Regions from separate parts of the Bacillus sp. KH172YL63 genome, predicted to be linked through region 2. Evidence: riboswitches for the same ligand, from Rfam matches in the RefSeq annotation. Region 2 holds a riboswitch; each other region holds the start of a gene.
What was found. Region 2 has a riboswitch for S-adenosylmethionine ahead of KH172YL63_RS19210 (O-acetylhomoserine aminocarboxypropyltransferase/cysteine synthase family protein). Riboswitches for the same ligand answer to the same signal wherever they lie in the genome.
Positions count from the first base shown of each region.

Region 1: linked by a shared signal. The riboswitch ahead of KH172YL63_RS08670 (methionine biosynthesis PLP-dependent protein) and the one ahead of KH172YL63_RS19210 (O-acetylhomoserine aminocarboxypropyltransferase/cysteine synthase family protein) in region 2 are both predicted to bind S-adenosylmethionine.
Region 3: linked by a shared signal. The riboswitch ahead of metK (methionine adenosyltransferase) and the one ahead of KH172YL63_RS19210 (O-acetylhomoserine aminocarboxypropyltransferase/cysteine synthase family protein) in region 2 are both predicted to bind S-adenosylmethionine.

Region 1 is NZ_AP022842.1:1,746,686-1,748,951, forward strand. Features, by position in the region: gene KH172YL63_RS08665 (zinc-dependent alcohol dehydrogenase) at 1-369, opposite strand, end outside; SAM riboswitch class I at 727-836, shown strand; gene KH172YL63_RS08670 (methionine biosynthesis PLP-dependent protein) at 923-2,050, shown strand; gene metC (cystathionine beta-lyase) at 2,043-2,266, shown strand, end outside.
Region 2 is NZ_AP022842.1:3,754,261-3,756,526, reverse strand. Features, by position in the region: gene KH172YL63_RS19215 (trans-sulfuration enzyme family protein) at 1-613, shown strand, start outside; SAM riboswitch class I at 709-827, shown strand; gene KH172YL63_RS19210 (O-acetylhomoserine aminocarboxypropyltransferase/cysteine synthase family protein) at 1,186-2,266, shown strand, end outside.
Region 3 is NZ_AP022842.1:3,425,783-3,428,048, reverse strand. Features, by position in the region: gene pckA (phosphoenolpyruvate carboxykinase (ATP)) at 1-284, opposite strand, end outside; SAM riboswitch class I at 602-747, shown strand; gene metK (methionine adenosyltransferase) at 956-2,158, shown strand.

The sequences.
Region 1 (2,266 bases), 2.0 Mb from region 2:
CCCGTTCATTTCAGTGAAACCGAACAGACCCCCTACCTCACCATGAGGGTTGGACTCATCGCATTGACTCTCCATCTGGTTCTCGCAGAAAAAGCAGCTTCCACAGCCAATGTTGAAAGGGATAACGACGCGGTCTCCTTTTTTCAGTGTTTTTACGTCAGGTCCGACCTCTTCTACGATTCCCATCGGTTCATGACCAACCACGTAATCCTTCTCAGGCTCGATCCCTCCTTTATAAAGATGAAGATCAGAACCACATATGCCACTAGCCGTAATTCTCACAATCATATCTGTTCGTTCTTGAATGGCAGGGTCCTCTACTTCTTTCACGACCATTTTTTCTTTTCCTTGAAATGTAACACCTTTCACCTTCATCACTCCTGTCAATTTTGTAAGATTCTTCTATGTGTATACACCATTTCCATGGGACGTAAACCAACGAATGTTTTAAACCTTAGGGGATCACATCCTTGGTGTTCAATAAACGTTGCTAACCAGCAGTGTGAAAAAGCATAAGTATGGAATGAATTACCAAATGCATGGTGTGGAAGATTCAATGAGAACATTCCACATTGATCTAAAGTTTGTTCTGTTAAATGACCGGTTGTGAGTCATAGCGAATAAAAAGTAATTGCGTTTCTTTTTTAAAAATTCTCACTTTTCATTGACAGCCATGCTTACTTGTTATAAAGTATGAGAAAGTTAAACTTCACACAATCAAATAATTTCTTATCTAGAGAGGTAGAGGGACTGGCCCGACGACACCTCAGCAACCAGCCGCAGTTACAGGTATGGTGCTAATTCCAGCAAGTTGATGTCAACTTGGACGATAAGAGGGAGAAAGAATAGACAAAACCTTCTTATTTTATAAGAAGGTTTTTTGTTTTTTCCCTTTTCGATTTCAGTGGAAGAAAAGGAGAGAATGAACGTGAGTAAACATATTGAAACGTTGCTTGTTCAAGCGGGTAACCGGAAGGACCCTGCTACGGGAGCGGTGAGTCCGCCCATTCATTTATCGACCGCTTATGAACATAAGGGAATCGGGCAATCGACCGGTTATGATTATTCAAGAACAGGGAATCCGACGAGAGCCACGTTAGAGGATGTGTTGGCCGGACTGGAAGAAGGTTATGGTGGATTTGCCTTCAGTTCAGGGATGGCAGCGATTCAGGCCGTTTTGTGCCTTTTCTCTTCAGGGGACGAACTGGTTGTCTCGAAAGATCTCTATGGCGGCAGTTACCGTTTATTTACTCAATATGAGAAGCAGTATGATATGATCTTTCATTTTGTAGATACAAGTGATATTGCAGCCATCACCAATAAAGTGAACGGAAGGACGAGGGCGATTTTTCTTGAAACGCCTACCAACCCGTTGATGAATGAAGCTGATATTTCGGAAGTTGCACACTTTGCGCAGGATAATGGGTTACTTCTGATCGTAGACAATACGTTTTATACTCCGGTTCTGCAGAAGCCATTAACAGATGGGGCAGATATAGTGGTCCACAGCGCCACCAAGTATCTGGGCGGACATAATGATGTATTGGCGGGGGCAGTGATCGTACAGTCCAGGGAGCTCGCTGAAAAAATCTATACGATCCAAAATTCAATCGGATCGGTGTTGGCACCCTTTGATTGTTGGCTGTTACTGAGGGGGATGAAAACACTCAGCCTCAGAATGCGCCAACATGAGGAAAATGCCCGTGCACTTGCCCGCTATCTTGAAGAACACCGGTGTGTAACGGACGTACTGTATCCGGGAAGGGGAGGCATGCTTTCTTTCCGCCTTGAAAAAGAAGAATGGGTCTCCCCGTTCCTTCAAAGGTTAAAGGTCATTACGTTTGCAGAAAGTCTCGGCGGCGTGGAAAGTTTCATCACCTATCCAGCCACCCAGACGCATGCGGATATTCCGGAAGACGAACGAAACAAATTGGGCATTTGTAACCGGCTGTTAAGATTTTCAGTAGGAATCGAGCATATCGACGACTTAATCGAGGATTTGGAGAATGTTTTTCATCAATTGGAAAAAGAGGTGCATACGTATGAGTAAAAAACCATTTTCAATTCAGACGTCACTCATCCATTCCCACGGTATCCATAAAGAAACAGGGGCAGTTTCAACACCGTTACATCATGCCACCACATTTCATCAACAGGATTTTGATCAGTACGGCAAGTACGACTACAGCCGATCAGGAAACCCGACAAGGGAAACAGTGGAAGAAACCATCGCTGAGCTTGAAGGTGGCGTGAGGGGCTTTGCCTT
Region 2 (2,266 bases):
GATTGATAACACCTTTGCGACACCGTTTTTACAACAGCCTTACCTTGAAGGGGTGGATCTTGTCGCACACAGCGCCACGAAATATATCGGCGGCCACAGTGACATCACCGCCGGGGTCGTCGTCGGAAAGGAAGAGTTGGTAAGGAAGGCAAGAGAGAAGGTCGTCAACATCGGCTCCAATCTGAGTCCATTCGAAGCCTGGCTGACATGCCGAGGGGCAAAAACCCTCGCGCTCCGGATCGGCACCCAGGCCCGCAACGCAGAAACCCTGGCAGGATGGCTTCACAGCAACACCGATATTAAAGAAGTTTATTACCCGACAAACTTATCGACGAAAGGAAACGGGGCGATCGTGACGATCGAGCTTGATGAAAGATGCGATATGAGCACCTTCTTCAAGTCCCTCGGCTGGATCAAAATCGTTCCTTCCCTTGCCGGTGTCGAAACAACGGTGTCCTACCCGCTCGGAACATCCCACCGTGCCCTGCCGAAAGATGCCCAGAAAAAGCTCGGCATCAACACCCACGTCGTCCGGATATCGCTCGGCATCGAAGACGGGGAGGACATCGTCGCTCAATTTGAAGAAGCTGTTAAAAAATCGGTCGAAAAGTAAATAATTAAAAAATTCTAACAATACCCTTGACGCTGAGGTCGGTTACCCTTTATAATTCATCTCAACGCAAGAAATCACACATTGACAACTACATGCTCTTATCCAGAGAGGTGGAGGGACTAGGCCCGATGAAACCCGGCAACCTTCATGTGCGCAGATCGCGTCTCATGAAAAGGTGCTAATTCCTGCAGGCAATTTGCCTGAAAGATAAGAGGAGGACCCTATTCAATTAGACCCTCTTCTTAGGAAGGGGGTTTTTGTTTTGCTCTTTCCGGTAGAGGATCGGGGGGAGTTTGACTGGGCGGTTTGCCCGGTTTTGTTGCCTGTTAAAAATCGGTTGAAGTTTGACAGGTAAAGATCAGCTTAGATTTAACAGTTAAAATTCGGTTGAAGTTTGACAGTAAAAATCAGTTTGGATTCAACAGTTAAAATTCGTTCAAAGTTTAACAGTCAAAAATCAGCCTAAATTCAACAGACAAAATCCACCCAAAATTCAACAGGCAAAACCCTAGGCAAATGCCTAGGCAACACCCTAACCAAACCAAAATCCCAACCCACAGGAGGAACCCAAAATGACCAAATCATTCGACTTCGACACACTACTGCTTCACGGAGGCCAAGAACCGGACCCGACCACAGGATCACGTGCGGTCCCGATTTACCAAACCACATCCTATGTATTTGACAGCAGTGATCATGCCGCAAAATTATTTGCCCTTGAAGAGCCGGGGAACATTTATACCCGGATCATGAACCCGACGGTCGATGTGCTGGAGAAGCGCCTGGCACTGCTCGAGGGCGGCATCGGGGCGCTTGGGGTGTCGTCGGGGATGGCGGCGATTTCCCTGGCGATCCTGAACATTGCGCAGGCAGGTGATGAGATTGTGGCTGCGACAAATCTGTATGGCGGGACGTATAACCTCTTTTCCACGACGCTTCCGAAATACGGCATCAAGGTCCATTTCGTAGATCCGTCCGATCCGGAGAATTTCCGCAAGAGGATCACTGAGAAAACGAAGGCGGTGTTTGCGGAGACGATCGGGAATCCAAGTCTTCACGTGCTGGATATTGAAGCGGTGGCGAAGGTTGCACATGAGCATCATATTCCGCTCATCATCGATAACACGTTTGCGACGCCGTATATTTGTAAGCCGATTGAGTGGGGAGCAGATATTGTCATCCATTCTGCCACGAAATGGATCGGCGGCCACGGGACGGCGATTGGGGGAGTGGTGATCGACGGCGGGAAGTTTGACTGGAATCATGAGAAGTTCCCGGGCTTCACCGAGGAGGATCCAAGCTATAACGGATTGCGCTACGCACAGGATGTGGGTGCGGCCGCCTTCATTACTAAATTGAGGGTACAGCTGCTGCGGGATCTTGGGGCATGTCTGAGCCCGCAAAATGCGTTCCTGCTCCTGCAGGGGTTGGAGACGCTCCATCTCCGCATTGAACGCCATACAGAAAATGCCCGGAAGATCGCCGAGCATCTCGATCAGCATCAAGGGATCGCATGGGTGTCATATCCGGGACTCCCACAGCATCCGTCCCACGGGCTTGCCGAGAAGTATTTGAAAAACGGTGCCGGATCGATCGTTGTGTTTGGCATCAAAGGTGGAAGGGATTCGGGCCGGAAAGTCGTCGACAATATTT
Region 3 (2,266 bases), 330 kb from region 2:
ATGACTTTCGTATATAATTTATCGAAGGATTCCGGGGAGATCGGTTGATTGACTGAACCCCACTCAATCTTATCCTTGGTGGATGGTTCTTCTACAATGAATTTATCCTTAGGAGAGCGTCCTGTGTATTTACCAGTTTCTGCTCTGACTGCCCCTGATGATGTTAAAACGCCTTCATTTCGCTGAAGGACTTTTTCAACTAGTTGAGAAACAGATAATTGTTCCTGAATATTTTGACCGTTAAGTAATTCCATTAATTCATTAGACATGCTCACTGAATTCATTCGAACCCTTCCTTTATATAAATTTAATGATCTCGCTTTCTTCACAAAAATAGTATAACACAATTGGATCATTAGTCTATACTATTTGAGTAATTTTATATGGTGTTTCCAATTTGTCACATTTTTCATACGGGCAAACGGGGTTTCTTCTTATATATATGTAGAGTTCGTCCGAATGTTTAGCCTCAAGGTGGAAATAGGGTGTTTCACTCGTATTTGAAGCGATGCAAAATAGGCTGAAGCTTGGTTAAACCTGTCAGCGGAAAAAAAGTTGACACCCTTTGTCCTAACCGTTATCATTGTTCCTTGAACGGATACTCTTATCCTGAGCTGGTGGAGGGAGCAGACCCTATGAAACCCAGCAACCTGCTAAATAGTAAATGGATCTTTTCTGTTTGAAACAGATCTGATTAAGCGAAGGTGCTAAACTGAGGCAAGGTTAAAGAACCTTGAACGATAAGAGAGAAAAGGCGCGGCTATGATCTGAAACCTTTCCTCTGATGCTGAATGGGGAAGGTTTTTTTCTGTTTATAGTGGACCAAACGCACATAAACCACGATTTTTTTATAAAAAAAACGTGTTTACTTCATACTACTTAGGGAATGAGTACCGTATCTGTTTAATGTTTTGTCGGATGGATATCTGACAACTACGCTTAAGGAGGAACCTTGATGTCAACTAAACGTCGTCTGTTTACATCTGAGTCCGTAACCGAAGGACATCCAGATAAAATTTGTGACCAAATTTCTGATTCAATTCTTGATGCAATTCTTACAAATGATCCGAATGCCCGTGTGGCATGTGAAACATCCGTTACAACGGGTCTTGTGCTTGTTGCTGGTGAAATCACTACTAACACGTATGTCGATATTCCAAAAATCGTTCGTGAAACAATCCGTGAAATCGGCTATACACGTGCGAAATATGGCTTTGATGCTGAAACATGTGCAGTGCTGACATCAATCGATGAGCAATCTGCAGATATCGCTCAAGGTGTTGACCAGGCACTTGAAGCACGTGAAGGTCAAATGTCTGAAGAAGAAATCGATGCAATCGGTGCAGGTGACCAAGGATTGATGTTTGGATTCGCTTGTAACGAAACGAAAGAGCTTATGCCTCTTCCGATTTCCCTTGCACACAAAATTTCCCGTCGTCTGACAGAAGTGCGTAAAGAAGAAATCCTTCCTTACCTTCGTCCAGATGGAAAAACACAAGTAACAGTTGAATATGATGAAAACGATAAACCGGTCCGCATCGACACGATCGTTATCTCTACTCAGCATCACCCGGAAGTGACGCTTGAGCAAATTCAGCGTAACCTGAAAGAATATGTTATCGATCCGGTTGTACCTGGCGAATTGATCGACGAAAATACAAAATACTTCATCAACCCGACTGGCCGCTTCGTTATCGGTGGACCACAAGGTGATGCAGGATTGACTGGCCGTAAGATCATCGTTGACACTTACGGCGGATATGCCCGTCACGGTGGCGGTGCATTCTCCGGTAAGGATGCTACGAAAGTTGACCGTTCAGCAGCGTATGCAGCACGTTATGTTGCAAAGAACATCGTAGCAGCGGGACTTGCCGACAAATGTGAAGTTCAACTTGCGTATGCAATCGGTGTTGCTAAACCAGTATCGATTTCAGTTGATACGTTTGGAACAGGAAAAGTATCTGAAGACGTCCTGATCGACGTTGTCAGCAACAACTTTGACCTTCGTCCTGCAGGAATCATCAGAATGTTAGACCTTCGTCGTCCGATCTACAAGCAGACAGCTGCTTACGGACACTTTGGCCGTAACGACATCGATCTTCCTTGGGAGCGTACAAACAAAGCTGAAGCGTTAAAAGCAGCAGCGTTAGGCGAATAGAGAAGACAAAAAAGACCAACACTTTTCTGGTGTTGGTCTTTTTGATGTTGGGATGAAAAAAGGAACCTTCTTCTTTGTAAATATTCCATGAGTAATTCCATGAAGGAA